Regions from separate parts of the Streptomyces sp. NPDC060184 genome, predicted to be linked through region 2. Evidence: riboswitches for the same ligand, from Rfam matches in the RefSeq annotation. Region 2 holds a riboswitch; the other holds the start of a gene.
The links. A riboswitch is a leader RNA that binds a small molecule or an ion and turns the genes downstream of it on or off. The one in region 2 is predicted to bind glycine.
Positions count from the first base shown of each region.

Region 1: linked by a shared signal. The riboswitch ahead of gcvP (aminomethyl-transferring glycine dehydrogenase) and the one ahead of gcvT (glycine cleavage system aminomethyltransferase GcvT) in region 2 are both predicted to bind glycine.

Region 1 covers NZ_JBHWYX010000023.1:97,464-112,070, reverse strand. The annotation lists gene ACFWEE_RS17625 (sugar phosphate nucleotidyltransferase) at 1-1,013, shown strand, start outside; gene ACFWEE_RS17620 (DUF881 domain-containing protein) at 1,119-2,039, shown strand; gene ACFWEE_RS17615 (small basic family protein) at 2,036-2,368, shown strand; gene ACFWEE_RS17610 (DUF881 domain-containing protein) at 2,407-3,177, shown strand; gene ACFWEE_RS17605 (FHA domain-containing protein) at 3,380-4,144, shown strand; gene ACFWEE_RS17600 (MerR family transcriptional regulator) at 4,189-4,935, shown strand; gene ACFWEE_RS17595 (bifunctional nuclease family protein) at 4,989-5,462, shown strand; gene ACFWEE_RS17590 (MerR family transcriptional regulator) at 5,632-6,249, shown strand; gene ACFWEE_RS17585 (DNA polymerase IV) at 6,357-7,886, shown strand; gene ACFWEE_RS17580 (PRC-barrel domain-containing protein) at 7,808-8,179, opposite strand; glycine riboswitch at 8,487-8,583, shown strand; gene gcvP (aminomethyl-transferring glycine dehydrogenase) at 8,775-11,660, shown strand; gene ACFWEE_RS17570 (DUF5999 family protein) at 11,794-12,000, opposite strand; gene ACFWEE_RS17565 (hypothetical protein) at 12,316-12,906, opposite strand; gene ACFWEE_RS17560 (glutamate--cysteine ligase) at 13,403-14,607, shown strand, end outside.
Region 2 covers NZ_JBHWYX010000004.1:145,458-160,064, forward strand. The annotation lists gene ACFWEE_RS04750 (ABC transporter ATP-binding protein) at 1-655, opposite strand, end outside; gene ACFWEE_RS04755 (ABC transporter permease) at 652-1,659, opposite strand; gene ACFWEE_RS04760 (ABC transporter substrate-binding protein) at 1,732-3,507, opposite strand; gene ACFWEE_RS04765 (ABC transporter permease) at 3,544-4,545, opposite strand; gene ACFWEE_RS04770 (enhanced serine sensitivity protein SseB C-terminal domain-containing protein) at 5,105-5,893, opposite strand; gene ACFWEE_RS04775 (enhanced serine sensitivity protein SseB) at 6,125-6,892, opposite strand; partial or broken gene ACFWEE_RS04780 (AAA family ATPase) at 7,154-7,642, opposite strand; glycine riboswitch at 7,814-7,911, shown strand; gene gcvT (glycine cleavage system aminomethyltransferase GcvT) at 8,060-9,175, shown strand; gene gcvH (glycine cleavage system protein GcvH) at 9,287-9,664, shown strand; gene glyA (serine hydroxymethyltransferase) at 9,683-10,945, shown strand; gene ACFWEE_RS04800 (L-serine ammonia-lyase) at 11,100-12,482, shown strand; gene ACFWEE_RS04805 (AMP-binding protein) at 12,577-14,196, opposite strand; gene ACFWEE_RS04810 (TIGR03619 family F420-dependent LLM class oxidoreductase) at 14,457-14,607, opposite strand, start outside.

The DNA.
Region 1 (14,607 bases), on a different contig from region 2:
TTTCGCAGGCCCGGCAGCGGAAGCTGGACAGGGTCTACGCCCGCCAGGAGTACCGCAGGGCTTTCCCCGGCGAGATCGGGGACCTGCACTTCCCGTCGAGCGTCTTCGACTCGTACACGGGCTCCCTGCTCCGCAACGTCGACACGACCGGCATCGCCGAATCGGGGCTGAAGGTCGTCGTGGACGCCTCCAACGGCAGTGCGGGGCTCGTTCTGCCCAGCCTCCTCGGACGGCTCGGCGTCGACTCGCTCACCATCAACCCGGGACTCGACGAGTCGCGGCCCACCGAGTCCGCCGAGACCCGGCGCGCCGGGCTGGTCCGGCTCGGCGAGATCGTGTCGTCTGCGCGGGCCGCGTTCGGCGTACGGTTCGACCCGGTCGGTGAGCGGCTCTCCCTCGTCGACGAGCGGGGCAGGATCATCGAGGACGACCGGGCGCTGCTGGTCATGCTCGACCTGGTGGCGGCCGAGCGGCGGAGCGGACGGGTGGCGCTGCCGGTGACCACCACGCGGGTCGCCGAGCAGGTGGCCGCGTACCACGGCACGCAGGTGGAGTGGACGACGACCTCGCCGGACGACCTGACCAGGGTCGGCCGCGAGGAGAGCACGATCTTCGGCGGCGATGGGCGCGGTGGATTCATCGTCCCCGAGTTCAGCAGCGTCTTCGACGGGTCGGCCGCCTTCGTCCGGCTCATCGGGCTGATCGCCCGGACCCAGCTCACCCTGAGCCAGATCGACGACCGTATCCCGCGCGCCCATGTGCTCCGCCGCGACCTGGCCACCCCCTGGGCGGTCAAGGGGCTCGTGATGCGGCGGGTCGTCGAGGCCGCCGGCGACCGGGACGTGGACACCACCGACGGGGTCCGCGTCGTCGAGGCGGACGGCCGCTGGGTCATGGTGCTGCCCGACCCGGCCGAAGCCGTCACCCACCTGTGGGCCGAGGGTCCCGACGACGCCTCCGCCCAGTTGCTGCTGGACGAGTGGGCCGCGGTCGTCGACAGCGCCGGGGACTGATCGCCCGCACCCGTTCCGGGGAGCCGCCGCACGCCGGTGGTTCCCCGGACCCGTGTGGTCAGGCCCATTCGGCGGTAGCCGGGGTGACGTGCGACGATGTGCGGCATGCCGCAGCCGCCCCCCGAACGGAGTAGTTCCGCTCCGCCCGCCCGCCCCGACGCCTCCATGTCGCTGCTGACCCAGGTGATGGACCACAGCCTGGACGAGGGGTACGCCGAGGCGGCGGCGCGCCGCGAGTCCGGCGGGGCCGCGGGGCTGCCCCGCTCGCTGCGGGCCAAGCTGGGCCTCGCCGCCGGACTCGTGGTCATCGCGGTCGTCGTCACCCTCGGTGCCGCTCAGGCCAGGGTGTCGGCCCCGGTGGTGGCCAAGGAACGCCAGGAACTCATCGACCGCATCGACGGCGAGACCCACGCCGCCGACTCCCTCGAATCCGAGGTGGAGAAGCTCCGCACGGACGTCGGGGAGCGGCAGCGGGCGGCTCTCCTCCAGCACGGCGGGGACCAGGGCGAGCTGGTCGCCCTCCTCTCGGGGGCCACCCCCGTCGAGGGCCCCGGGGTGAAACTCGTCGTGGACGACGCCGACGAGACCGACCAGGGCGACGACGGGCCGCGCGGCACCAGCGGGTTCGCGGACACCGGCCGGGTGCGGGACCGGGACCTGCAGCGGGTCGTCAACGGCCTCTGGGAGTCCGGCGCGGAGGCCGTGGCCATCAACGGGCAGCGGCTGACGGCACTTTCGGCGATCCGTGCCGCTGGAGACGCCATACTGGTCGACAACAGGCCCCTCGTGCCGCCCTATACGGTGCTCGCGGTGGGGGACGGGAAGAAGCTGGCCGCGACGTTCCGGTCCAGTGCGGACGGCCAGTACCTCCAGGCCCTGCACGACGGCTTCGACATCCGGACCAGCCTGTCCGACCAGAAGACGGTACGTCTCCCGGCCGCGCCGAGCCTGATCGTACGCACAGCAGAACCGAAGGCCGCAGACACCGGCAGTGGTGCGGCAGACACAGGGAAGGGCACATCGTGATCGCCGTACTGGGCCTCGTCGTGGGAGTCGTGGTCGGACTGTTCGTCCGGCCCGAGGTACCGGCGGTGGTCGAGCCCTACCTCCCGATCGCCGTGGTGGCCGCGCTCGACGCGGTCTTCGGCGGACTGCGCGCGATGCTGGACGGGATCTTCGTGGACAAGGTCTTCGTCGTGTCGTTCCTGTCCAACGTCGTGGTGGCCGCGCTCATCGTCTTCCTCGGCGACAAGCTCGGCGTGGGCGCGCAGTTGTCGACCGGTGTGGTCGTCGTCCTGGGCATCCGGATCTTCTCCAACGCCGCCGCCATCCGCCGGCACGTCTTCCGGGCCTGACGCCGATGAACGACGAAGAGACGCCCCGGGACGAAGCGATGGACCACCAGGCTCCGGAGACGGCTGCCGTACGCCCTGCGCAGGAGAAGGGGCTGAGCGGACGTCAGCGGCTGCGCGCCGGGCTCTGGCCGCCCCGGGTCACCCGGGCCCAACTCGTGGTGGCGCTGCTGCTGTTCGGGCTGGGACTGGGCCTGGCGCTCCAGGTACGGTCCAACAACGACGACAGCGCGCTGCGCGGCGCCCGCCAGGAGGACCTGGTACGCATCCTCGACGAGGTCGACGACCGGACCCAGCGGCTGGAGGACGAGAAGCAGCGTCTCGACGCCCAGCGGACGGAACTGGAGAACAGTTCCGACCAGGCAGAGGAGGCGCGCAAGCAGACGCTGGAGAAGGAGCGGCAACTGGGTATCCTCGCGGGTACCGTCGCGGCCCACGGGCCGGGAATCACGCTCACCGTCGACGATCCGACCGAGTCGGTCGCCCCGGACATGCTGCTGGACGCCGTCCAGGAGCTCCGTGCGGCCGGCGCCGAGGCCATCGAGGTCAACGGGGTACGCGTGGTCGCCAGTACCTACTTCTCCGGGGACGCCGGGTCGGTGAAGGTCGACGGCCGTGCGGTCGAGGCGCCGTACGCGTTCGAGGTGATCGGCAGGCCCGAGGATCTGGAGCCGGCGCTCAACATCCCGGGCGGGGTGGTCCAGACGCTGGAGAAGGAGCAGGCGACGGCGGTGGTGGAACGGGCCGACGACATTGCGGTGGACGCCTTGCGACCTGCGAAGCAGCCTGACTACGCTCGGTCGTCGTCGTAGTGGTTCACCGGCGGGGCAAGGCCCTCGGCAACTCCAAGCAGGTGTGCGGGGTTACGGGGGGTCGCCGCACCGTATCCATGGTGCGTGGTGGAAACTGTCGGGTGGATACGGACGTTGTGAGAATGTCCGGGTCGGCAGGTGTGTTCAGTCAGGGTTCGTCCTGCCCCACGGGCGGGTCTATGTCGGTCAAGGGGAATCGCCCGTGAAGTTTTTTGCGAAGTTGTTCGGAAAGAGCGCACGCGAGGACAGCAACAGTGCTGCCCGCCATCGCGCGCCGCGGCACGGCCAGGAAGAGGAGCAGGGCGGCGACCGTCCCCTCTTCCGCGACGAGTTGTCCGCCTCGGGCGGCGGCTCCGGAGCGCAGGCGGGTGCCCCCGGCATAGGTTCCGGTGACTCCGGGCCGAGCACCGGATTCCACCCCGCCCCGGCGGGCTCCGGCGTGGCGCTCTGCGCGAGGTGCGGTCACCGGAATCCGGCGACCAGCCGGTTCTGCTCCAACTGCGGCGCGCCGCTGAAGGGCGGAATCCCCGAGCGCGCCTCCGAGACCACGTCGACGATCTCGATCTCCGGACTGGAGGCGTACGACGCCGAGGTCACCGGCCAGACCATGCTGCCCTCGCTCTCTCCCGAGGCGCAGGCGGCCGTGGACGCGCTGCCCGCGGGGAGCGCGCTCCTGGTGGTCCGCCGCGGCCCGAACTCGGGCAGCCGCTTCCTGCTGGACGGCGACCTGACGACGGCCGGCCGTCACCCGCAGAGCGACATCTTCCTCGACGACGTGACCGTGTCGCGGCGTCATGTGGAGTTCCGCCGGGTCGCGGACGGTAGCTTCACCGTGGGGGACGTCGGCAGCCTGAACGGCACCTACGTCAACCGTGAGCGCATCGACTCCGTCGCACTGACCAATGGTGACGAGGTCCAGATCGGTAAGTACCGGCTGGTCTTCTACGCGAGCCAGCGGAGCGTGTGACCCTGCCCCGGACCACCACGTCCGGGGGAACCCCAGGAAGGCCCATGCTGCGAACATCCCAGGGCGGTGCCGGTAACGGCACCGCCGCCGCGGACCGCCGCGCGGTGAGCATCGGCGCGGTGCTCGCCCAGCTCCGCGAGGAGTTTCCGGAAGTCACGATCTCGAAGATCCGCTTCCTGGAGGCGGAAGGGCTCGTCGAGCCCGAGCGCACGCCTTCCGGATACCGGAAGTTCAGTTCCGAGGATGTGGAGAAGCTCGCGCAGGTGCTGCGCATGCAGCGGGACCACTACCTCCCCCTGAAGGTCATCCGGGAGTACCTGGACGCCCTCGCCCGGGGGGAGCAGGTCGCCCTGCCCTCTCCGGGGGGCCAGAAGGACCTTGCCGACAGCTGCTGGGACGCGGCGACGGCCGGGGCGCCCACAGCGGCCCGTATCGGCCGTGCCGAGCTCCTCGCCCTCACCGGCGCGGACGAGCGGCAGCTCACCGAATGGGAGTCCTACGGCCTCATCGTGGCCGAGCCCGAGGGCGGGTACGACACCGAAGCGGTGAACGTCGCGAAGCTCGTTTCCGACCTCGGCCGATTCGGTCTCGAACCGCGGCATCTGCGCGCCGTGCGGGCCGCCGCCGAGCGGGAGGCCGGGCTGGTCGAGCAGGTGGTGGCACCCCTGCGCCGGCACCGGAATCCGCAGACCAGGGCACGTGCCGAGGCCACCGCACAGGAGCTCGCCGAGCTGTCCGTGCGGCTCCACGCGGCACTCGTGCAGACCGCCCTGCGCATGCGTTCGCACTGACCTCGGCGGAGCCCGACTACCCAAACATGGCGAGCACGTCCTAGGGTTGCTGTGTGAACGAGCTCGACGTTGTCGGTGTCCGGGTGGAAATGCCCTCCAATCAACCGATCGTTCTCCTGCGTGAAGTGGGAGGCGACCGGTACCTCCCCATCTGGATCGGTCCCGGCGAGGCCACGGCCATCGCCTTCGCCCAGCAGGGGATGGCTCCTGCCAGGCCGCTGACCCATGACCTTTTCAAGGATGTCCTCGACGCGGTCGGCCAAGAGCTCACCGAAGTCAGGATCACGGACATCCGGGACGGGATCTTCTTCGCGGAGCTGGTCTTCGCCAGCGGTGTGGAGGTGAGCGCACGGCCGTCCGACGCCATAGCGCTGGCGCTGCGCACCGGAACGCCGATCTACGGCAGCGACGGCGTGCTCGACGACGCGGGAATCGCCATCCCGGACGAGCAGGAGGACGAGGTCGAGAAGTTCCGCGAGTTCCTCGACCAGATCTCGCCCGAGGACTTCGGTACCAACAGCCAGTGACCCGTCCCGGCCGGGCGGCGGGCGCGCATTCGAGAAGCCCTTCCCGGTCCGACGTCACGGGAAACCACCCTCAGGGTGATTATCACTCGGCGTGCCGAGTGTGGCGATCGTTGACGCACCCCCGGTGACTGCCTACCTTCGAGGGGGCAGGTCAAGGACGGAGGTCGGCGTGAGAAGCAGCGGCGACGGTGCGGCGGCGGGCGGGCCGTATCCGCAGCACGGCAGTGGGGCCGACCACACCATCAGGCAACCGGTTCACCCGGTGGCCCCGGTGGGGGACGGTGTCCCAGGGGCGAACGGCATCGGCTACCGCGGGCCCACAGCGTGCGCGGCGGCCGGGATCACCTACCGGCAGCTCGACTACTGGGCGCGCACGGGACTGGTCGAACCGAGCGTCCGGCCGGCCTACGGCTCGGGCACCCAGCGTCTCTACAGTTTCCGGGACGTGGTGCTCCTCAAGATCGTGAAGCGTTTCCTGGACACGGGCGTCGCCCTGCAGAACATCCGCACCACGGTGCAGCATCTGCGGGCCCGGGGATTCCAGGACCTCGAACGCATGACGCTGATGAGCGACGGAGCCACCGTCTACGAGTGCTGCTCGCCGGACGAGGTCGTGAACCTGCTCCAGGGCGGCCAGGGCGTCTTCGGCATCGCCGTGGGGGTGGTGTGGCGGGACGTGGACGCGGCCCTCTCGCAGTTGCACGGGGAGCGCGTGGACACGGGGGAGACCCTCGTCGGCCACAACCCCACCGACGAACTGGCCCGGCGCCGCAACCGCGCCGTCTGACGCTCCGCCGTCCGAAACCGGGGACGGACACGCTTCCGGATGCCCGGCCCCCGGCGAACGGGTGCCGGGCGGTGTCGTTGTCAGTGGCGTAGGGCACCATCGGCGGTGTGAGATCCGCGCCCACCATCCTCCACCTCGACATGGATGCGTTCTTCGCCTCCGCCGAGCAGGCCGCCAAGCCCAGCCTGCGCGGCAAGCCGGTCGTGGTGGGCGGCGTCGGCCCGCGCGGGGTCGTCGCCACCGCCTCGTACGAGGCGCGGCGCTTCGGCGTGCACTCGGCGATGCCCACCGCCCAGGCGCGCCGGCTGGCGCCGAACGCCGCCTACCTGGTGCCGCGCTTCTCCCTGTACCGCTCGGTCAGCGACCAGGTGATGGAGCTCCTGGGACGGCTCTCCCCGCTGGTCGAGCCGCTCAGTCTCGACGAGGCCTTCGTGGATCTGGAAGCCGGTGGGGCCGCCGACGACTCCGCGTCGGCCCGCGCCACCGGCGAGCGGCTGCGGGAGGCCATCCGCACGGTCACCGGACTCAGCGGGTCGGTGGGGCTCGCCGGGTCCAAGATGCTGGCGAAGATCGCCTCCGAGGAGGCCAAGCCGGACGGGCTGATGCTCATCGAGCCGGGCACCGAGCGGGAGCTCCTGGCGCCCATGCCCGTACGCACCCTGCCCGGGGTCGGTCCGGCCACCGGGGACCATCTGCGGCGCGCCGGGATGACCACGGTCCACGACCTGGCCGAGGCGGGCGAGGACGAGCTCGTACGACTGGTGGGCAGGGCCCACGGGCTCTCGCTGTACCGGATGGCGCTCGGCCTGGACGACCGGCCCGTGGTCGCCGAACGCGACGCCAAGTCCGTCTCGGTCGAGGACACCTTCGAGGTGGACCTCCACGACCGCACGCGGGTGCGGACGGAGGTCGAGCGGCTGGCCGGCCGGTGCGTCGAGCGGCTGAGGAAGGCCGGGCGCTCCGGGCGCACCGTCGTGCTCAAGGTGCGTCGCTACGACTTCTCCACCCTGACCCGCTCCGAGACGCTGCGCGGCCCCACGGACGACCCCTCCGTGGTGCGTGAGGCCGCCGCCCGCCTCCTGGAGGGGGTGGACACCACCGGCGGAGTGCGGCTGCTGGGCGTGGGGGTCACGGGCCTGGCGGACTACACGCAGGAGGACCTCTTCGCGCAGGCGGCGCAGGCCGAGCGCGAGGCCGGGGAACCGGCGGAGCCGGCCTCCGGGGCGGGCGCGCAGGTGGACCCGGTGGCGGAAGCCCGCCGGGGGACGTCCGACCCACCGTCCGGGCTCCCGGGTGCACCGCCCGGCCCGCCGGGGAGCACCGCGGCCGACGCGCCCGGGGACGAGGCCGCCGGGCTCGCCGCGCGGCGCTGGTCCCCGGGCCACGACGTGCGGCACGGGACGTACGGGCACGGCTGGGTCCAGGGCAGCGGCGTCGGCCGGGTCACCGTGCGGTTCGAGCGGCCGGGCGACCCGCCCGGCCGGGTGCGCACGTTCCGGGTGGACGACCCGGAACTGCACCCCGCCGATCCGCTGCCACTGGTGGCGGAGCCGGTGGACTACTCGTCCTGGCCGGCCAGCCTGCCGAAGTCGCGGTCCGGGCCGGGATCGGTCACGGAGGAGGAGTCGAGTCCGTAATGCCGGTACAGCTGAAGCTCCTGCTCGGGCGAGAGGTGCCGCCCGACACCGAAGTCCGGCGCGTCCCGGATCAGCGCGCGGTCGAACGGAACACGCAGGGTGTCCTCGACGAACTCGCTCGGCTCCAGCGGGACGAAGGCGTCCCTGCTGAACAAGCCGGTGCGGACGGCGGCCCACTCGGGGACGCCGGTGGCGTCGTCGAGGTAGACCTCGTCCACCGTGCCGATCTTGACGCCTGCGCGGTCGAATGCCTTGCGGCCGATCAGGCTGCGCGGATCGATGTCGGTCTGCACGGTGCCTCCCGCTGGTCGCGACGACTGGGGCCGGGCCGTGTCGTCGAAGTGCCGTCTGCCGGGCGGCGCCCGGCACGCGCGCTCGCCGCGTCGCCGGAACCGTCCCCGTACGCCCCGTACGGGGACGGTCCGCCGCCCTGCGATCGCACGCACCGGGCGCCGTCCGGCCCGGCCTCCGGCCGAGCGACGCCACTTCGGCGACGCGGCCCAGCAACTACTCCACTGCCACTACAGAAGTGCAGATTCCGGATATCGGCCACTCGAAGAAACGGCGAAGATCCCCGCTGGTAGGCTGGCACATGGCTGCTGACCCCGTGCGGGAGAGCCTCCGGTGTCGATTCCGGAGGCGCCGAAGGAGCAAATCCTCCCCGGAATCTCTCAGGCCCCCGTACCGCATGGACGAGGTCACTCTGGAAAGCAGGGCGGTCCCACCCGGCACGTGCCCGGTGCGGCCCGCCCTCACCGACGGTGAAAGCCGGTACGCCCCAGGGCGCGCCGGTGAAGCTCTCAGGTCGAGATGACAGAGGGGGAGGCCGTACGGGCAGCCGCGCCGCGGTGCCCCTCGCAGGTCGTGTCAGACCAGGAGGCCTCCATCATGACCCCCCGCCGCACCCCGCTCTCCCAGCTGGAGCAGGGCATCCCCTTCGAACAGCGCCACATCGGGCCGGACGGTGAGGCCCGGGCGAAGATGCTCGCGCAGGTCGGATACGGCTCGCTCGACGAGCTCACCGCCGCCGCGGTGCCCGACGTGATCAAGAGCGCCGAGGCGCTGAACCTGCCGTCGGCGCGCACCGAGGCCGAGGTACTGGCGGAGCTGCGCGCGCTCGCCGACCGCAACCAGGTGGTCGCCCCGATGATCGGGCTCGGCTACTACGGCACCTTCACGCCCCCGGTCATCCTCCGCAACGTCCTGGAGAACCCCGCCTGGTACACGGCGTACACGCCCTACCAGCCGGAGATCTCGCAGGGCCGGCTGGAGGCCCTGCTCAACTTCCAGACCATGGTCGCCGAGCTCACCGGCCTCCCCACCTCGGGCGCCTCGCTGCTCGACGAGGGCACAGCCGCCGCCGAGGCCATGGCGCTCGCGCGGCGGGTCGGCAAGGTCAAGGGCGGGGTCTTCCTCGTCGACGCCGACACCCTGCCCCAGACGATCGCGGTCATCGAGACCCGCGCCGAGCCGACGGGCGTCGAGGTCGTCGTCGCCGACCTCACCGACGGCATCCCGGCGGACATCGCCGAGCGCGGCGTCTTCGGCCTGCTGCTCCAGTACCCGGGCGCCTCCGGGGCGGTACGGAACATCGGCCCCGTGATCGAGCGCGCCCACGAGCTCGGCGCCGTCGTCACCGTCGCCGCCGACCTGCTGGCCCTCACCCTGCTCACCTCGCCCGGCGACCTCGGCGCGGACATCGCCGTCGGCACCACCCAGCGCTTCGGTGTCCCGATGGGCTTCGGTGGACCGCACGCCGGCTTCATGGCCGTACGCGAGAAGTTCGCCCGCTCGCTCCCCGGCCGTCTGGTCGGTGTGTCGGTGGACGCGGACGGCGACAAGGCCTACCGCCTGGCCCTCCAGACCCGCGAGCAGCACATCCGCCGCGAGAAGGCCACCAGCAACATCTGCACCGCGCAGGTCCTGCTCGCCGTGATGGCCGGCATGTACGCCGTCTACCACGGCCCCGACGGGCTGCGGACGATCGCCCGGCGCACCCACCGCTACGCGGCGATCCTCGCCGACGGTCTGCGGGCCGCCGGCGCCGAGGTCCTGCACGACTCCTTCTTCGACACGCTGACCGTGCGGGTGCCCGGCAAGGCCGCCGAGGTCGTCGCCGACGCCCGCGCCCGCGGGGTCAACCTGCGGCTGGTCGACGCCGACCTGGTCTCCGTCGCCTGCGACGAGACGACCACCCGCGCCCACCTCGAATCCGTCTGGGCCGCCTTCGGCGCGCGGGGCGACGTCGAGGCGCTGGACGCCACCGCCGGTGACGCGCTCCCCGAGCAGCTGGTGCGCACCGACGACTTCCTCACCCACCCGGTCTTCCACCAGCACCGCTCGGAGACGGCGATGCTGCGCTACCTGCGGCGGCTCGCCGACCGCGACTACGCGCTCGACCGCGGAATGATCCCGCTCGGCTCCTGCACCATGAAGCTGAACGCGACCACCGAGATGGAGCCGATCACCTGGCCCGAGTTCGGTGCGCTGCACCCCTTCGCCCCGGCCGAGCAGGCGGAGGGCTTCCTCACCCTCATCCGCGAGCTGGAGGAGCGCCTCGCCGAGGTCACCGGTTACGACGCGGTGTCGATCCAGCCCAACGCCGGTTCGCAGGGCGAGTTCGCCGGTCTGCTGGCGGTCCGCGCCTACCACCGTGCCAACGGCGACGACCAGCGCACCGTCTGCCTCATCCCGTCCTCCGCGCACGGCACCAACGCGGCCAGCGCCGTGATGGCCGGGATGAAGGTCGTCGTGGTGAAGACCGCGGACGACGGCGAGGTCGACATAGAGGACCTGCGCGCCAAGATCGAGAAGCACCGCGACGAGCTTGCCGTGCTCATGATCACGTACCCGTCCACGCACGGTGTCTTCGAGGAGCACGTCGCCGCCATCTGCGGCGAGGTGCACGACGCGGGCGGTCAGGTCTACGTCGACGGAGCCAACCTCAACGCGCTGGTCGGCCTCGCGCGCCCCGGCAAGTTCGGCGGCGACGTCTCGCACCTGAACCTGCACAAGACCTTCTGCATCCCGCACGGCGGCGGCGGCCCCGGCGTCGGCCCGGTGGGCGTGCGCGCGCACCTCGCGCCGTACCTGCCCAATCACCCGCTCCAGCCCTCCGCCGGTCCGGAGACGGGCGTCGGCCCGATCTCGGCCGCTCCCTGGGGCTCGGCCGGCATCCTGCCGATCTCCTGGGCGTACGTCCGGCTGATGGGCGGCGAGGGGCTCAAGCGCGCCACGCAGGTGGCGGTGCTCGCGGCGAACTACATCGCCAAGCGGCTGGAGCCGCACTTCCCGATCCTGTACACCGGCCCGGCCGGCCTGGTCGCGCACGAGTGCATCGTCGACCTGCGGTCGATCTCGAAGGAGACGGGCGTCAGCATCGACGACGTCGCCAAGCGGCTGATCGACTACGGCTTCCACTCGCCGACCATGTCGTTCCCGGTCGCCGGAACCCTGATGATCGAGCCGACCGAGAGCGAGGACCTCGCCGAGATCGACCGGTTCTGCGACGCGATGATCGCGATTCGCGGCGAGATCGAGAAGGTGGCCTCGGGGGAGTGGAGCGCGGACGACAACCCGCTCGCCAACGCCCCGCACACCGCGAACGCGCTCGGAGGGGAGTGGAACCACTCCTACAGCCGTGAGGTCGCCGTCTTCCCGGCCGGCGTCTCGGCCGCCGACAAGTACTGGCCGCCGGTGCGCCGCATCGACGGCGCCTTCGGCGACCGCAACCTGGTCTGCTCCTGCCCGCCGCTGGACGAGTACGACCACTGACGGGCACAGCGGGCGTACGAGCGCCCGGGCACACGCGGACATGCGTCGGGGCCGGTTCGGAGATCTCTCCGGGCCGGCCCCTGTCCGTACCGCCGGGGCCCACGGGTCCTCGGACGGCTCTCGGCCGGCCTTCTCAGGCGGCCTTCACCACGCGGCCGGTGGCCAGCGGGCGGTGCGGGGCGATGATCTGTCCGTCCGGGAGGAGTTCGCCGGTGTCCTCGAAGAGCAGCACGCCGTTGCAGAGCAGGCTCCAGCCCTGCTCGGGGTGGTGTGCCACGAGCCGGGCGGCCTCCCGGGCGGCTGATTCGGCGGTGGGGCAGGGGGGTTGATGCTGGCACATGGAGGGTTCTTTCGCTGTGTCGAGTGGTGGACGCGGGGTGTGCGGGTGAGTGCCGAACGGCCCTTTGGTACAGGCCGGTCGGTCTCAGTGTTGCGCCACGCGCCGCGTTCCGCAGGGATTTCGGCTCAGCTCGTTTCACGCTCCGCCGTGGTGTCACCCGCGCGGACGGCTCACCGCGCGACCCCCGCCTCTTCGGGGGGTCCGGGGTAGTCCGAGTGGGCCATGGGCGCGTCTCGCCGGGGTGTGCGCCGAGCGGGCGGACGTGCGAAGGCCCGCCCCCGCGCGAGGCGGGGACGGGCCTGCGGGAGCGGCGGGTCAGGCCGAGCCGACGAGGGGCCCCGGGCGGGGCGCGATGCGCAGGGAGAGCACCGGGAGCAGATCGGCGGCCCGGTAGGGCCGGTGGGCGGCGATCCCGGTCGGTGCGGGCGCGAGGGGAACGAGGATGTCGTTGGGCGCGACCGTGCCGGAGGCCGGGTCGGCTCCGGTGTCACCGTGCAGCCAGAGGGTGAGCATGTAGAGCTCGGGTACGGAGAGCAGCCTCGGCTGGTGGAGCGTCGCCGTCGACTCGGCCTGGCGCAGGGCGCGTTCGGTCGAAGCGAGATAGGGGCCCTCGAAGAAGTGCGAGAAGGCCCAGCCGTCCGCGGTGAGGACGGTGTCGGCGGCGGCGACGACACCCGACTCGGCGCGGATCAGGAACCGCCAGCCGGTGAGTCTGGTCGCCGGCGCGGGTGCGTCCGCGGCCGACCGGTCGAGAACGTGTACGGGCAGGGGGAGTTCGGGGCTCAGCGGTCCCTGGACGGAGCGCAGAGCGGGGGTGTGGGCTTCGCGGACCGCGGTGGGAGAACCGAGTGCCGTGAGAACGCTGCGCAGTGCGGGCGCGGGGGCCGGGGGAACATGCAGCGGCATGGTGGGTCGCCTCTCGCTTCGGAGACACGGTGATGCGTGGGTGGGTGCAGACGGCGCTGTCGGCGTGCGGGACGTCAGAAGGAGGCTGGTCGACGGCTGGACGCATCGACAATCGGCCTCGTCAGCGGAGTTTATATGACAAGTGTTCGCCCGGTGTTTCCACTAGCTGTCGGTCATATGACGTGCAAGGACCTTTTGCGTCTTTGAAATGCGGAGTTTCTGGTGATTCGCGATGGGTGCCCCAGCTTCCGCCTGCGGGCTTTCACATTTCGCGGTCGGCTCAAAAAGATCGGTGTTTCCGCCACCTGTGCGAAGGGAACGCGGGTCAGAATGAGCCGCCCGCCGCATGCCTCCGGAATGTGCCTGATGACCGAGCGGCCCCAGCCTATCCGGTGCCGGACGCTTCCGCAGGCGTTATGGATCACCTCTGCGGGGCATTATCGATCGAGATGCGAGCGACCTGGCCGCGGGCCGCCACTGATGGAGGGACTCTTCGATGGGGGAGAAGGTCGTGGCGCACGCCTTTGACCTGTCCGACCGCCCGGCGTACCGGCGCAAGCTGACCCGGTGTCTGGAAGGGCTGGAGAGGCTGCTGGAGGAGCGGAGGTTCGACCGTCCCCGAAATTTCATGGGGCTGGAGATCGAGCTGAATCTCGCCGCCTCGGACGGCACGCCCCGGATGATGAATGCCGAGGTGCTCCAGCGGATCGCCAGCCGTGATTTCCAGACGGAACTCGGGATGTTCAACCTTGAGGTGAACATCGTTCCGCACCGGCTGAGCGGCCGGGTTTTCGATCAGCTGGCGGAAGAGCTGCGCACGGGTCTTGCCTATGCCCATCGCAAGGCCGCCGAGGTCGACGCGGGCATTGTCATGATCGGAATTCTTCCCACGCTGGGACCGGACGACCTGGTCTTCGGCAACCTCTCGGACGTGGACCGCTACACCCTTCTCAACGACGAGATGGTCGCCGCGCGGGGCGAGGATTTCGCGATCGACATCGAGGGCGTCGAGCACCTCGTGTGCGCGTCCCCGTCGATCGCCCCCGAATCGGCCTGCACCTCCGTGCAGTTGCACCTCCAGGTCACCCCCGCGCGGTTCCCCGACGTGTGGAACGCGGCGCAGGCGGTCGCCGGGGTGCAGATCGCGCTCGGCGCGAACGCGCCGTTCCTGTTCGGCAAGGAACTGATGCGCGAATCGAGGCCGCCACTGTTCCAGCAGGCCACGGACGTACGGCCGCCCGAACTGCGGAACCAGGGAGTGCGCCCGCGGACCTGGTTCGGGGAACGCTGGATCGGTTCGGCGCACGAACTCTTCGAGGAGAACGTCCGCTTCTTCCCGCCGCTGCTGCCGATCCTCTCCGACGAGGACCCGCTGCGGGTGCTCGACGAAGGGGGCGTACCGACACTGGCCGAACTCGTCCTGCACAACGGGACGATCTACCGCTGGAACCGGCCCGTCTACGGAGTCGCGGACGGGGCGCCCCACCTGCGGGTGGAGAACCGGGTGCTGCCCGCCGGCCCGACCGTCGCCGACGTGCTCGCCAACGCCGCCTTCTACTACGGGCTGGTGCGCGCGCTCGCCGACGAACCCCGCCCGGTGTGGAGCAAGCTCTCCTTCGAGGCCGCCGAGGAGAACTTCGACAACGCCTGCCGGTACGGCATCGAGGCCGAACTGCTCTGGCCGCGCCCCGGCCGGTCCGG
Region 2 (14,607 bases):
TCTGCGCCTGCACGGTGACGTCGAGCGCGGTGGTGGGCTCGTCGGCGATGAGCAGCTGCGGGTTGTTGGCGAGCGCCATCGCGATCATCGCGCGCTGGCGCATGCCGCCGGAGAACTCGTGCGGGTAGCTGTCGACGCGCTTGGCCGGCTCGGGGATGCCCACCCGGTCCAGCAGTTCGACGGCCCGCTTGCGCGCGGTCTTCCTGGTCACGTCGTTGTGGACGCGGTACGCCTCCACGATCTGGTTGCCGACCGTGTAGTACGGGTGCATCGCGGAGAGCGGGTCCTGGAAGATCATCGCCATGTCGCGTCCGCGCAGCCGGCGGACCTCGTCCGGAGCGGCGCCGATGAGCTCCTTGCCGTCCAGCCAGATCTCGCCGGACATGCGTACGTTCTTGCCCCGGGCGCCGAGCCGGTGCAGGCCCATGACCGCCAGGGAGGTCACGGACTTCCCGGAGCCGGACTCGCCCACGATGGAGAGGGTCTGGCCCCTCTCCAGGCGGAAGCTGAGCCCGTCGACGGACTTGACCAGGCCGTCGTCGGTCGGGAAGTGCACCTTGAGGTCGCGTACTTCGAGGAAGGCGGTCGGTGCCGCCGATCCGGCCGCGGGCACCGGGTCGCCCACTGCGGCGCCGGTCTTGGACAGTTCGGTCACGAGAGCCTCACCCGCGGGTCGGCGGCGGCGTAGAGAAGGTCCACCAGGAGATTGCAGAGCACGACGAAGAACGCGGCGAGCAGGGTCACGCCGAGGACCGGCGGCAGGTCGTTGTCGGTGATGGCCTGCACCGCGTACTCGCCGATGCCGTGCAGGGAGAACACCCGCTCGGTGATCAGCGCGCCGCCGAGGAGCAGGCCGAGGTCCATGCCGAAGACGGTGATGATCGGAGTGAGCGCGGCGCGCAGGCCGTGCCGGGTGACCACCGCGCGCTCGGACAGGCCCTTGGAGCGGGCCGTACGGATGAAGTCCTCGTTCATCGTCTCCAGCATCCCCGAACGGGTGAGCCGGGCGTAGACGGCGGAGTACAGGAGCGCCAGCGAACACCAGGCGGGGATGAGCGTGTTGGCCCACTGCGCCGGGTTCTCGGTGATCGGGACGTACGTACGGCCGAAGATCGGCCACTGGTAGGTGAAGAGCAGCAGCGCCAGCTGTCCGGTGAAGAACATGGGCAGCGAGACGCCCGCGAGGGCGACCCCCATGAAGGTGCGGTCGAAGAACGAGCCCGGCTTCAGCGCGGAGACCACTCCGACCGCGACGCCGGAGACCAGCCAGATCACCGCCGCGCCCGCGGCGAGCGAGATCGTCACCGGAAGGCGCGAGGTGAGCTCGGGCCAGACCTCGATGTGGTTCTTGAAGGAGTAGCCGAAGCACGGCGCGTTGCAGTCCGCCGTGGTGGGGCCGAGGTCGTAGGTGGCGCCGCTGACGATCCCCTTGATGAAGTGCCAGTACTGCAGGTAGACGGGCTGGTCCAGGCCGAGGTTGTGCTTGACCGCCGCGATGTCCGCGGCCGTGGGGCTCTTCCCGATGTACTGCTGCGCCAACTGGTCGGGGGTCTGGCCGGCGAGCCTGGGCAACAGGAAGAAGATGCCAAAGGTGACCGCCGTGACGACCAGCAGCAGGACCACTGCCGCGACCGTCCGGCGGAGGATGTACGAGATCACGGGGATCGGCGCCGGTTGCCGCAGGCCTCTCGGCCTGCGGCAACCAATGCCTTCACCTGCCTTCCGGGGCTGCTACTTCTTGGTCGTGCCGATGTTGAGGTAGTCGTACTCACCGCTGAAGGCCGCGGTGGACACCACGTTGGTGGCGTACGGCGAGCGGTACAGCAGGACCTTGAAGTAGGTCAGCGGAACGAGGACCGCCTCGTCCATGGTGGTCTTGTCGACCTCCGCGTACAGCCTGTTGCGCTCGGCGATGTCGGGCGAGGCGATGGCCTGGGCCAGCTTCGCGTCGACCTCCTTGTTCTCGAACTGCGAGAGGTTGGTGTTGCCGGACGCGCCGATCGCCGCGCTGTTCAGGATCTGCTGCAGGAAGCCGTAGCCGGACGGCCAGTCGGCGCCCCACTGCATCATCATGATGCCGATGTTGTTCTTCGCGTCGAACGCGGGGACACCGGCGTAGTCGGTGAAGTACTTGCCCGACGGGTACTGCTTCAGGGAGGCCTCGATGCCGACGTTCTTCAGCGACGCGATGATCGCCGTGGCCGCGTCGACCTCTTCCTGACGGTCGCCGCGCGCGCTGATGTTGGTCGTGATCTTGTCCTGGCCGCAGGCCTTCAGGTGCTCCTTGGCCTTGGCCACGTCGCCCTTGCTGCCCTCGGTCGCGTACGCGTCCGCCTTCTCGTAGCCGGTGATGTCCGGCGGGAGGACGGTGGTGGCGATGTCTCCGCGGATGCTGCCGCCCTCGGCGGTCTGCACGGAGACCTTGTCGATGGCGTACTGGACCGCCTTGCGGCACTCCACGTTGTCGAACGGCTTCACCTTGGTGTTGAGCGCCGCGTAGACCAGGCGGCCACCGTAGGTGTTGTCGGTGTTCGCCTTCTTCTTCGGGTCGCTGACCAGCTGCGCCTGGGTCTGGGTCTCGACGCCCTTGCCCGCGAGGTCGATCAGCGTGTCGCCGGACTGGAGGTCCTGGTCGATCGTCGACTGGTTGACCTTCAGGTTGACGACGATCTTGTCCGGGTACTGCTTGCGCAGCGGGTCGGTCTTGGCGTCCCAGTTCTCGTTGCGCACGAGGACGGCCTGCTTGCCCTCGGTGTAGCTCTGGAACTTGTACGAGCCCGAGGACACGATCTTCTTGACGTAGTCGACGCCGGTGTCCTTGGCCTGCGGGACCGGGGCCGTCTGCGGCGTGGCGACCAGGTAGTCGAACTCCTGGAAGGCCCGGTTCAGGTGGAAGACGACGGTGGTGTCGTCCGGCGTCTCGATGGACTTGAGGCCTTCGGGGCTCTTGTCCTTGTACGGGCCCTGGTACTTGTCGCCGTCCTGCATGAACTGCTGGAAGTAGTTGGGGCCGAGCGAGAGGACGTCACGCGCGAAGTTCGAGCGCTCGACGGCGTACTTGACGTCCTTGGACGTGATCGGCGAGCCGTCCTCGTACTTGAGGCCCTCGCGCAGCTTGTACGTCCAGGTCTTGCCGCCGTCGCTCTGGGTGCCCGGCGCGGAGGCGAGGTCGGGGACGAGCGTGTTGCCCTTCTCGCCGGCGTCCGGCTTGAAGGTCATCAGCGGGCGGGCGTACAGCCGGCTGAAGTTGTACATGTACGCGTAGTAGGTGTTGCCCGGGTCGAACGAGTCCGGGACGTCCGCCATCGCGTAGGTGACCGTGCCACCCTTCTCGGTGGAGGCGTTGACGACATCCTTCGTCGCGGCGTCCGCGCCGGCGGACTTGATCTCGCCGTCGCTCTTTCCGTCGTCTGCCTTGCTGCAACCTGCGAGCAGCAGGGTCACGCTGCCCAGGGCCGCGACCGCGGCAAGTGATGACCTTCGCATGATGGTCGGAATCCCCTCCATTGTCGGAAACTTGTGGAGCTCTCTGCGCGGACCGAGTCAGCGGCTGCGCGGATCGAGAGCGTCGCGGAGACCGTCACCGAGCAGGTTGAACGCGAGCACGGTGACGAAGATGGCAAGGCCCGGCACGACCATGTACTGCGGATCGATCTGGAAGTAGTCGACCGCCTGGTTGAGCATGCCGCCCCACGACGCCTGGGGCGGCTGGATGCCGACCCCCAGGAAGCTGAGCGAGGCCTCGAAAATGATGTTGGTCGGGATGAGCAGCGTCGAGTAGACGATGATCGGGCCGACCAGGTTGGGCAGCAGCTCCCGGAAGAGGATGTACGGGCCGCCGGCTCCCATGCCGCGGGACGCGTCCACGAACTCGCGCTCGCGCAGGGCCAGCGTCTGCCCCCGGACGATCCGTCCCAGATACGGCCAGTTGAAGAAGCCGATGACGAAGATCAGCACGCAGATGTGGAGCGGCAGCCCGTCGAGCCCGAAGGCACCGCCCTGCAGCGTCGCGGAGATGGCGATGGCGAACAGCAGGAGCGGGAAGGCGAGGAAGGTGTCCATCAGACGGCTGATGACGGAGTCGACGCGCCCGCCGTAGTACCCGGCCACCACGCCGAGGATGGTGCCGATGACGTTCGAGAGGACGGTGGCGCCGAACGCGACCACCAGGGACACCCAGGAGCCTTCCAGGATGCGGGCGAGGATGTCCCGCCCGAACTTCGGCTCCACACCGAGCGGGTGATCGAGGCTCATGCCGCCGAATCCGCCCTTGGGCAGCGAGGTGTTGCTGTCGATCAGGTCCTGGTGGAAGGCGTTCGGATCGAGGTCCAGCAAGGACTGGAGCGGCCGGGACAGAGCGGCGATCAGGATCAGCAGGACGACGACGACACCACCGACGACGGCGACTCTGTCCCGTTTGAAGCGGATCCAGGCGATACGCCCGAGCGAACGTCCGACGATCTCCTGGGACTTGATGCCCTCGTCGAGCACAGCCTCCGGCTGCGCCCCGGCAGCCGCCCCGGTGGTCTCGATCGGTGCGGTCACAGCGCCCTGACCCTTCCAGCCGGTGGTCGCCGGCCATTGCAACGCCGCTGTAGACGGCTCGCCTTGCCTATGAGAATGCCCAGTGGCCACAGATGATGCGACCCCGCTGAGCAGCTGAACTTCGTCGTGCACTCGCTCACGGAATCGCCGACCCCATGCATGACACGGGAGTCTTCAGCGTGTACGCGATCAGTTGCCAGAGCTGACGGGGAAAGTATGCGCAACCGTGATGCTGTCCTGGGGCTACCGTTATCCGAACACCGGGTTACACCCCGCGAACGGGAGGCGCTCGACGCACATATGGGCACAGGGGCCGACGAGTTCCACGTTCACCACCCGGAAACCGCCAAGCGGACATGACGGACGGTCAGTGCGACCGGGCGGAAAGCGGTCGCTACGGTGCCGTACCGGCAGGTTGGAAGCGAGCACGGGCGGGGCACACCCGGAACCGGGGCGCGCCCACCGCTCACGTGCGTCCGGCACCGTCGCCTCCGGACCGGCACCGTGTCCCGCTCGGTACGTCCGCCCGGTCACCTCCGGACCGACGGCACGTCCCCGCTCAGTACGCCCCGCGCTGCGGGTATCCGTAGCCGCCGGTGAGCGGGGCCTGGGCGGGAGCCGCGTGGGCCTCGCGGTCGTAGAACGGGCGGGCGTTGGCCCGCAGCCACATGGCGACCGGGTCGTAGTCGTCGGACATCGCGACCGTGGAGACGGGGAGCCCGTCCGGGACGGCGCCGATCGTCTGCCCCATCATCGCGCGGGCCGACTCGACGGCGGCCCGTCCGGTGTCGTAGAGGTCGAGTCCGATGGCGAGGTACGGGGCGCCGAGCGCCGGCTGCACCCAGGCGCGGCGCAGCGAGCGGATGGCCGGGGTGCGGTGCGCGTTCTGCGACAGCAGCGCGTAGAACTGCGGGATCTCGACGGCCGGTTCGGAGAGGGTGAGCGGTCCCGCGGGCAGCCGGTCGAGGCCGGTGGCGATCCGGCGCAGGTCCAGCCAGGGGATGCCGACGCCGCCGCCGGGGGCGTGCGGGTTGAGCCAGATGCCCCAGTGGTCCGGGAAGAGCGAGCGGGCGATCTCCCGGCCGGTGATCACCTCGTGGGCACGGTTCCAGCCGCTGGCCGCGAGCTCCTGGGGGGAGGTCACGCAGGGGGCGTAACCGAGGCCGTCCACCCCGATGTTGCCGTACTGGGCGTCCGGGGAACCGGCCGTGCCGTGCCAGAGCAGCATCCAGACCTGGCCGTCCGACAGAGCCTTCAGCAGCTCCTCGTAGGTGTCGAAGCGCCCGGGGGTCACCTGGCGCAGCATGTGTTCGACCTGCCCGGCCGCCGCCGTGCCTGACGCACTCACCCTGGGTCCCGCCCCTCGTCGATTCACCGTGTCGCACGGACGCCCCCGGGCGCGCGGGAGCGACCTCGCCATCAAACCAGCTTATGCGCCCTCACTGACACCGACTTGACGCCACCACCCGACATGCCGGACAACGGCGGGCCCGCGATCCGCCCCCGGGGAAGGCCGGCCGGCCGGTACGGCACGGCCGCTCTCCGCCCCACGGAGGGAACGGCTCACCAGGAGACGGGCTCACTGGTGGAAGGGCCGCACCTTCTCCAGCATCCAGTCGCCGACCGGGTCCTGGGCCACGTCGAGGAGGACGAGGTTGACGGGCCACGGCACCTGGACGCGGCCGAGCGCCCGGCCCAGCGCGTCGAGGGGGACGCTTCGCGTCGTTTCGTCCCACAGCGTCGCCTGGAATCCGGAGACACCGATGAAGAGGACGGGGTCGCCGCCCTCGATGCTGGCCAGGGCCCGCCGGGCGGTGGCGACCAGACCGGTCTGCCGGAACTCGGCGGAGACGGCGGCGAGGAAGTCCACCGGCTCCTCCTTCCAGTCCGGCTCCCACAGTCGCACCCGGCCGCCGCCGGCCGGTCCGTCCAGCGGGCTGCCGCCGGTGCGGCAGAGCTCGGCGACGGCGGCGGGGGGCAGCGGGAGCCCGACCGCGCCGCCCGGGTTCACGGCGATGCCGAGCTGCGGGGGCAGTCCGCGCGCGAACTCGCGGGCGGGCGCGACGGCGAAGGAGAGATGGGTGCCGACGCAGCCGAGGAACTGCGCCTCGGAGCTGAAGACGGGGACGAAGGCCGCGCCGTCGAGCTCGATCGTCGGCAGGTCGAGGTCGGCGCTGGCGGGGTTGCCGCCGTTGGGGAGCGGAATCCAGACCTGGCTGCGGCCGAGCACCTCGACGAGGCGGCCGGCCGCCTCGGGGACGCCCAGCGAGGCGCTGAGTACTTCTTCGAGCTCGTTCGCCGGCCACCCCTGGAGCTGCTGGGGCGGCGTCTGTGCCGGGATGTCCACTGCCTCTGTGTCCTCTACTCGACCGTGTCCTGCGGCAGAAACAGTAGCCGCCGACGGGCGTCGTCGTCCCGGTACGGGCGCGGGACCGCCGACGGCCAGGTCCGGGAAGGCGATGGACCGCAGCGCCCCGGCCGCCGGACGGTCCAGCAGCACCGCGGAGGCGCAGCCCGGGGGCAGCAGGCCGAGTTCCGTGTCGCGCAGCAGCCGGCCGACCGCGCGGCGGTGCCGGGCGAAGGCGTACCCGGAGACGCCGCGTCCGCGTTCGCGCTGGCCCGCCCGCGCGGTCTCGGGTGTCACGTCGAGCAGCACCAGGTGGAGGGTGCGGCCCCGGCTCACCGCGTGGCGGGCCAGCCAGCGGCGCACCCATGCCTGGGTGCCGCAGTCGTGGACGACGACCGCCTCGCCGGAGCGGAGCGCCCGCAGCAGCCCGTAGTAGTGGGCGGCGCGGACCAGGGGGCGGTAGAGGGCGTACGGGAGTAAGCGGGGCAGGGCCGCCGCGAAGCGGTCCCGGGTGTCCTGGGAGTCGATGGCGCGGGCGGTGACCGTGCGCCGGATCAGGGTCGACTTGCCGCTGCCGGGCAGCCCGGAGACGACGACCACGTCCCCGGGGGCGAATTCCAGCCGCCGCGGTCCGTCCCCCGCCCCGCCGCGCAGGTCGCGCACGGCCGGCGGCCCCTTCTCGGCGGCGGGCTGTTCCCGCCGCGCCGGGACCGTCCTCCGCACCACCCCCGCGTACGGTCGCCACGACATCGGCACTCCCCCTGTCGAGTCACCCACCCCTGCCCACAAAGTGTAAAGAAAAGGTAATGCGCGGCAAGCGTCCCGGACGGGAGGCGGGGCGGCGGCGGGGGCGGGGGTACCGGGCGCCGAGGCGGTCCGCCCTGCGTGCGATGATGTGCGCGCAACTGCATACCGGCCGTTTGAATCCACGCGGGAGAGTCCCGGCCACCGTGTGTGCCGGGCGCCGAAGGAGCAAGTTCCTCCCTTGAATCTCTCAGGCCCCGTACCGCGTGGATGAGGCAGATCTGAAAAGCGAGCCGTTCACCGGCTCCACCCAAGGTGCAAGCCGACCCGTCAGGGGCCTCTCGGCGAACCTCTCAGGTTCCGATGACAGATGGGGAGGGACCGTCCTCGTCGTCATGCCCTGCGCCCTGGGAGCCACACCTCATGAGCACCGCCCCCCGTACGACCGCCCTCGATGCGCTGCATCGCTCGCTGGGCGCGACCATGACCGACTTCGCCGGCTGGGACATGCCGCTGCGGTACGCCAGCGAGCGTGACGAGCACAACGCGGTGCGCACCCGCGCCGGGCTCTTCGACCTCTCCCACATGGGCGAGATCGCCGTCACCGGCCCCGGGGCCGTCCGCTTCCTGAACCACGCGCTGGTCGGCAACATCGGCACGGTCGGCGTCGGACGGGCCCGCTACACGATGATCGTCCGCGAGGACGGCGGCATCCTGGACGACCTGATCGTCTACCGCCTGGCCGACGACGAGTACCTCGTGGTCGCCAACGCGGGCAACGCCCGGACCGTGCTGGACACCCTGACCGAGCGGGTCGCCGGCTTCGACGCCGAGGTCCGCGACGACCGCGACGCGTACGCGCTGATCGCCGTCCAGGGCCCCGAGTCCCCCGCCATCCTGAAGTCCGTCACCGACGCCGACCTGGACGGACTGAAGTACTACGCGGGCCTGCCCGGCACGGTCGCCGGGGTGCCCGCGCTCATCGCCCGTACCGGCTACACCGGCGAGGACGGCTTCGAGCTCTTCGTCGCCCCCGAGCACGCCGAGGCCCTCTGGGCGGCCCTCACCGAGGCCGGCGCCCCGCACGGCCTGATCCCCTGCGGGCTCTCCTGCCGCGACACGCTGCGCCTGGAGGCGGGCATGCCGCTGTACGGGCACGAGCTGACCACCGAGCTGACCCCGTTCGACGCGGGCCTCGGCCGGGTCGTGAAGTTCGAGAAGGAGGGCGACTTCGTGGGCCGCGAGGCCCTCACCGCCGCCGCCGAGCGCGCCGAGACCGCCCCGCCCCGCAAGCTCGTCGGCCTGGTCGCCGAGGGCCGCCGGGTGCCGCGCGCCGGTTTTCAGGTGGTCGCGGACGGCAAGGTGATCGGCGAGGTCACCTCCGGCGCCCCCTCCCCGACGCTGGGCAAGCCGATCGCCATGGCGTACGTGGACGCGGCGTTCGCCGCACCCGGCACCGAGGGCGTGGGCGTCGACATCCGGGGCACCCACGAGCCGTACCAGGTCGTGGCCCTGCCCTTCTACAAGCGCCAGAAGTAGGCGTCGGCGCCCGTCGCGCCCCGCCCACCGGGGCGAACGTGACGCAGTCGCGTCTCATCCCGTAAGACCATCGTTCATCAGCACCCACCCGCGTACAGGAGAATTCAGGTCATGAGCAACCCCCAGCAGCTGCGGTACAGCAAGGAGCACGAGTGGCTGTCGGCCGTCGAGGACGGCGTGGCGACCGTCGGCATCACCGAGTACGCGGCCAACGCGCTCGGTGACGTCGTGTACGCCCAGCTTCCGGAGGTCGGCTCCACGGTGACCGCGGGCGAGACCTGCGGCGAGCTGGAGTCGACCAAGTCCGTCAGCGACCTGTACTCGCCCGTCACCGGCGAGGTCACCGCGGCGAACCAGGACGTGGTGGACGACCCGTCCCTGGTGAACTCCGCCCCCTTCGAGGGTGGCTGGCTGTTCAAGGTTCGCGTCGCGGAGGAGCCGGGGGATCTGCTCACCGCCGACGAATACACCGAGTTCTCCGGCAACTGAGACCCAAGGGACCGCCTGATGTCGCTTCTCAACTCCTCCCTCCACGAGCTGGACCCGGACGTCGCCGCCGCTGTCGACGCCGAGCTCCACCGCCAGCAGTCCACCCTCGAGATGATCGCCTCGGAGAACTTCGCTCCGGTCGCCGTCATGGAGGCGCAGGGCTCCGTCCTCACCAACAAGTACGCCGAGGGCTACCCGGGCCGCCGCTACTACGGTGGCTGCGAGCACGTCGACGTGGTCGAGCAGATCGCGATCGACCGCATCAAGGCGCTCTTCGGCGCCGAGGCTGCGAACGTCCAGCCGCACTCCGGTGCGCAGGCGAACGCCGCCGCGATGTTCGCGCTGCTCAAGCCGGGCGACACGATCATGGGTCTGAACCTGGCCCACGGCGGTCACCTGACCCACGGCATGAAGATCAACTTCTCCGGCAAGCTCTACAACGTGGTCCCGTACCACGTCGGTGAGAACGGCGTCGTGGACATGGACGAGGTGGAGCGCCTCGCCAAGGAGTCCCAGCCGAAGCTGATCGTGGCCGGCTGGTCCGCCTACCCCCGCCAGCTGGACTTCGCCGCCTTCCGCCGCATCGCGGACGAGGTCGGCGCGTACCTGATGGTCGACATGGCGCACTTCGCGGGCCTGGTCGCCGCGGGCCTGCACCCCAACCCGGTGCCGCACGCCCACGTCGTCACGACCACCACGCACAAGACCCTCGGCGGTCCGCGCGGTGGTGTGATCCTCTCCACCCAGGAGCTCGCCAAGAAGATCAACTCGGCGGTCTTCCCGGGCCAGCAGGGCGGCCCGCTGGAGCACGTGATCGCGGCCAAGGCCGTGTCGTTCAAGGTCGCGGCCTCCCCGGAGTTCAAGGAGCGCCAGCAGCGCACGCTGGACGGCGCCCGCGTCATCGCCGAGCGTCTGGTCCAGCCGGACGTCACCGAGGTGGGCGTCTCCGTCCTCTCCGGCGGCACCGACGTGCACCTGGTCCTGGTGGACCTGCGCAACTCCGAGCTGGACGGCCAGCAGGCCGAGGACCGGCTCCACGAGATCGGCATCACGGTCAACCGGAACGCCATCCCGAACGACCCGCGCCCGCCGATGGTCACCTCCGGTCTGCGCATCGGTACGCCGGCCCTGGCGACCCGCGGCTTCCAGGCGGAGGACTTCACCGAGGTGGCGGAGATCATCGCCTCGGCCCTGAAGCCCGCCTTCGACGCCGAGGACCTGAAGGCCCGCGTCGCCGCGCTGGCCGAGAAGTTCCCGCTGTACCCCGGCCTGGGCAAGTAGCAACCGCCCGTTCACGGGCATTTTTCGCAGGTCGGGCGGGGCATCGCGCACACTGGAAGGTGAGCGCGGTGCCCCGCCCTGTTGCTCCGCCCCCCTCACACCCATTCTTCGTTTCGCCGGTGGACAACGGCGTCCGCCCAGCTAGGAGTCATCCGTGGCCATTTCGGTCTTCGACCTGTTCTCGATCGGCATCGGGCCGTCCAGCTCCCACACGGTGGGCCCGATGCGGGCGGCGCGGATGTTCGCGCGCCGGCTGAAGAACGAGGGCCTGCTCGCGCCGACCGCCGCGATACGCGCCGAGCTGTACGGCTCCCTGGGCGCGACCGGCCACGGCCACGGCACGCCGAAGGCGGTCCTCCTCGGCCTGGAGGGCGAGTCGCCCCGGACCGTGGACGTCGAGTCCGCCGACGCCCGGGTCGAGCGGATCCGCACCACGGGCCGCATCAACCTGCTGGGCGCCCACGAGATCCCGTTCGACGCGGACGAGCACCTGGTCCTGCACCGCCGCAAGGCCCTCCCGTACCACGCCAACGGCATGTCCCTGCACGCGTACGACGAGACCGGCGCGCTGCTGCTGGAGAAGACGTACTACTCGGTGGGCGGCGGGTTCGTCGTCGACGAGGACGCGGTCGGCGCCGACCGGATCATCCCCGACGACACCGTCCTCGCCCACCCCTTCCGCACCGGCGACGAACTGCTCCGCCTGGCCCGTGAGACGGGCCTCTCCATCTCCTCGCTGATGCTGGAGAACGAGAAGGAGTGGCGCACCGAGGAGGAGATCCGTGCCGGTCTGCTGGAGATCTGGCGGGTCATGCAGGCGTGCGTCGGCCGGGGCATGTCCCGCGAGGGCATCCTCCCCGGCGGTCTCAAGGTCCGCCGTCGCGCCGCCAACTCCGCCCGCCAGCTGCGGGCCGAGGGCGACCCGCAGACCCACGCGATGGAGTGGATCACCCTCTACGCCATGGCGGTCAACGAGGAGAACGCCGCGGGCGGCCGGGTCGTGACCGCCCCCACCAACGGCGCGGCCGGCATCATCCCGGCGGTGCTGCACTACTACATGAACTTCGCGGCGGGCGGCGCCACCCCGGAGGAGAAGGACGACAGCGTCGTCCGCTTCCTCCTCGCGGCGGGCGCCATCGGCATGCTCTTCAAGGAGAACGCCTCGATCTCCGGTGCCGAGGTCGGTTGCCAGGGCGAGGTCGGCTCCGCCTGCTCCATGGCCGCCGGCGCGCTCGCCGAGGTCCTGGGCGGCTCCCCCGAGCAGGTCGAGAACGCCGCCGAGATCGGCATGGAACACAACCTCGGCCTCACCTGCGACCCGGTCGGCGGCCTCGTCCAGATCCCCTGCATCGAGCGGAACGGCATGGCGGCCGTCAAGGCCGTCACCGCCGCGAAGATGGCCCTGCGCGGCGACGGCACCCACAAGGTCTCCCTCGACAAGGTCATCAAGACCATGAAGGAGACCGGCGCGGACATGTCCGTCAAGTACAAGGAGACGGCCCGGGGCGGGCTCGCGGTGAACATCATCGAGTGCTGAACACCGCCGGACAGAACCCGGGAAGCGGAGCGTCAAAACCGCGGGGCGGCGCGGCGCGGAGCGTCAGAACCGCGGGGCGGGGCGTCCCGGTGCGTCAGGACCGCAGGGCGGCGCGGCGGATCTTCCCGCTGTTCGTCCGGGGCAGGTCGGCGACGAAGTGGACGTGCCGCGGGTACGCGTGGGCGGAGAGCCGGGTCTTCACCAGGGCCTGGAGTTCCGCCTCCAGGCGGGGGCCGGTGGCGGCGGTGCGGGTGGGTACGACGTACGCCTCCACGACCTCTCCGCGGAGCGCGTCCGGGGCGGTGGTGACCGCGGCCTCCGCGACGTCCCGGTGGTCCAGCAGGACGTTCTCTATCTCGACCGGACCTATGCGGTAGCCGGCCATGACGATGACGTCGTCCTGACGGCCCTCGATGTGGAGGGCGCCCGTGGGCCCGACCCGGGCCAGGTCGCCGGTGATGAACCACCGGCCGTCCCGCGCGAACGTGCCGCCGGCCCCCGGGGCGGGCTGGGCGGCTCCCGCGTACCCGTCGAACCACATGAGCGGACTGCGCGCCACGTCGACGGCGAGGAGCCCGGTCTCGTCCCGGGTCTCGCGTCCCGTCCCGGGGTCGACGACCGTCAGTTCCCAGCCGGGGAAGGGGCGCAGCTCGCGGCGGGCGGACGGTGGGCCGGGGACGGGGCCCCAGGCCTGTCCGGCGGCCATGCCCAGTTCCGACTGGCCGTAGTGGTCGAAGAGGTCGGCGCCCAGGCAGCGCCGGGCCCAGGGGGCGAGGTCCGGGGGCAGCGGTTCACCGGCGGAGGAGCAGGCGCGGAGCGCGGTGCGCAGGGGGCGGTCGCCGAGTGTGTTGCGCAGCGCCCGGTAGGCGGTGGGGGCGGCGGCGAAGTTCGTCACGCCGAGGCGGGTGAGGGCGCGGGCGGTGAGCCCGGCGTCGAACCGGGCGCGGAGCAGGGTGGTGGTGAGGCCGAGGGCGAGCGGGCCGATGACCGCCTGATAGAGGCCGTATCCCCAGCCGGGGTCGGCGAGGTTCCAGAAGACGTCGTCGGGGCGCTGGCCGAGACCGAACCATTGGTATGCGGCGAAGGCCGCCGTCGCCCGGACGGGGACGGTGACGGCTTTGGGCAGGCCCGTCGTTCCCGAGGTGTACAGGTCGATGAAGGGCGCGTCACCGCCGGGACGGCGGCCGGGCGTGGGCGTGGGCAGCGGGGTGTCGGTCTCCAGGTCCTGGAGGCGGTGGGTCCCGGGTCCGGGGGCGTGGGTGAGGTCGCCGTTGACGACGATCGGGGGGAACGGTGCCCCGGCCTCGGCCAGGGGCTGGAGTTTGGGCAACTGCGCGGCGTCGGCGACGACGAGCGCGGCGTGCGCGGTGCGGGCGGCGACGGCCTCGCTCTGGAAGGCGGTGAACAGCGGTATGTGTACGGCTCCGAGGCGCCAGGTCGCGAGCAGGGTGACCACGTGTTCGGCGGACTTCGTCATCAGGGTGGCGACGCGGTCGCCCTCGCCCACTCCGAGCCGGTGCATCGCGTGGGCGAGCCGGCGGGAACGCTCGGCCAGTTCTCCGTAGGTGACCAGGTCGGCGCGGAGGTCGGGGCCGACGACGCGCAGTGCGGGGTGGTGCGCGGGGTGCCGGTCGCAGAGGAGGTGCGCGAGGTCCGTGTCCGGGCTTGCGAACGCGGCGACGAGGTCGGCTATGGACGGTTGTGAGGTGGGCACGGGGGCTCTCCTGGACGAGGTCGTGGTGTCGGGTTCGGTCGAGGTGCGTTCTCCGGTGCGGGTGGAGCGGAACGGGTGCGGGGTGGAGCGGAACGGGTGCGGGGTGGAGCGGAACGGGCGCGGGGTGGAACGGAACGGGCGCGGGTGAGGGCCGGCCGGAGCCCACCGGGGCTCGGGCCGGGCCCGGCGCCGCGTCCGCGTCCCGCTCGTACGGGCTCCCGGGGTGCCGGGCGGGCGGTGGGCGGCGCCGGGGCGCGCGGTCAGCGCACGGTGTGGGTGGCGAGGTCGACGACCTGGGCGGCGATGGTCTCCAGGGTGCGCCAGTCCTGCTGGGCCGTGCCGCGCAGCCGCTGGTCGCCGGGGTCGGTGTCCAGGATCACGTAGGCGCAGCCCATGGCTTCGAGGGTGCGG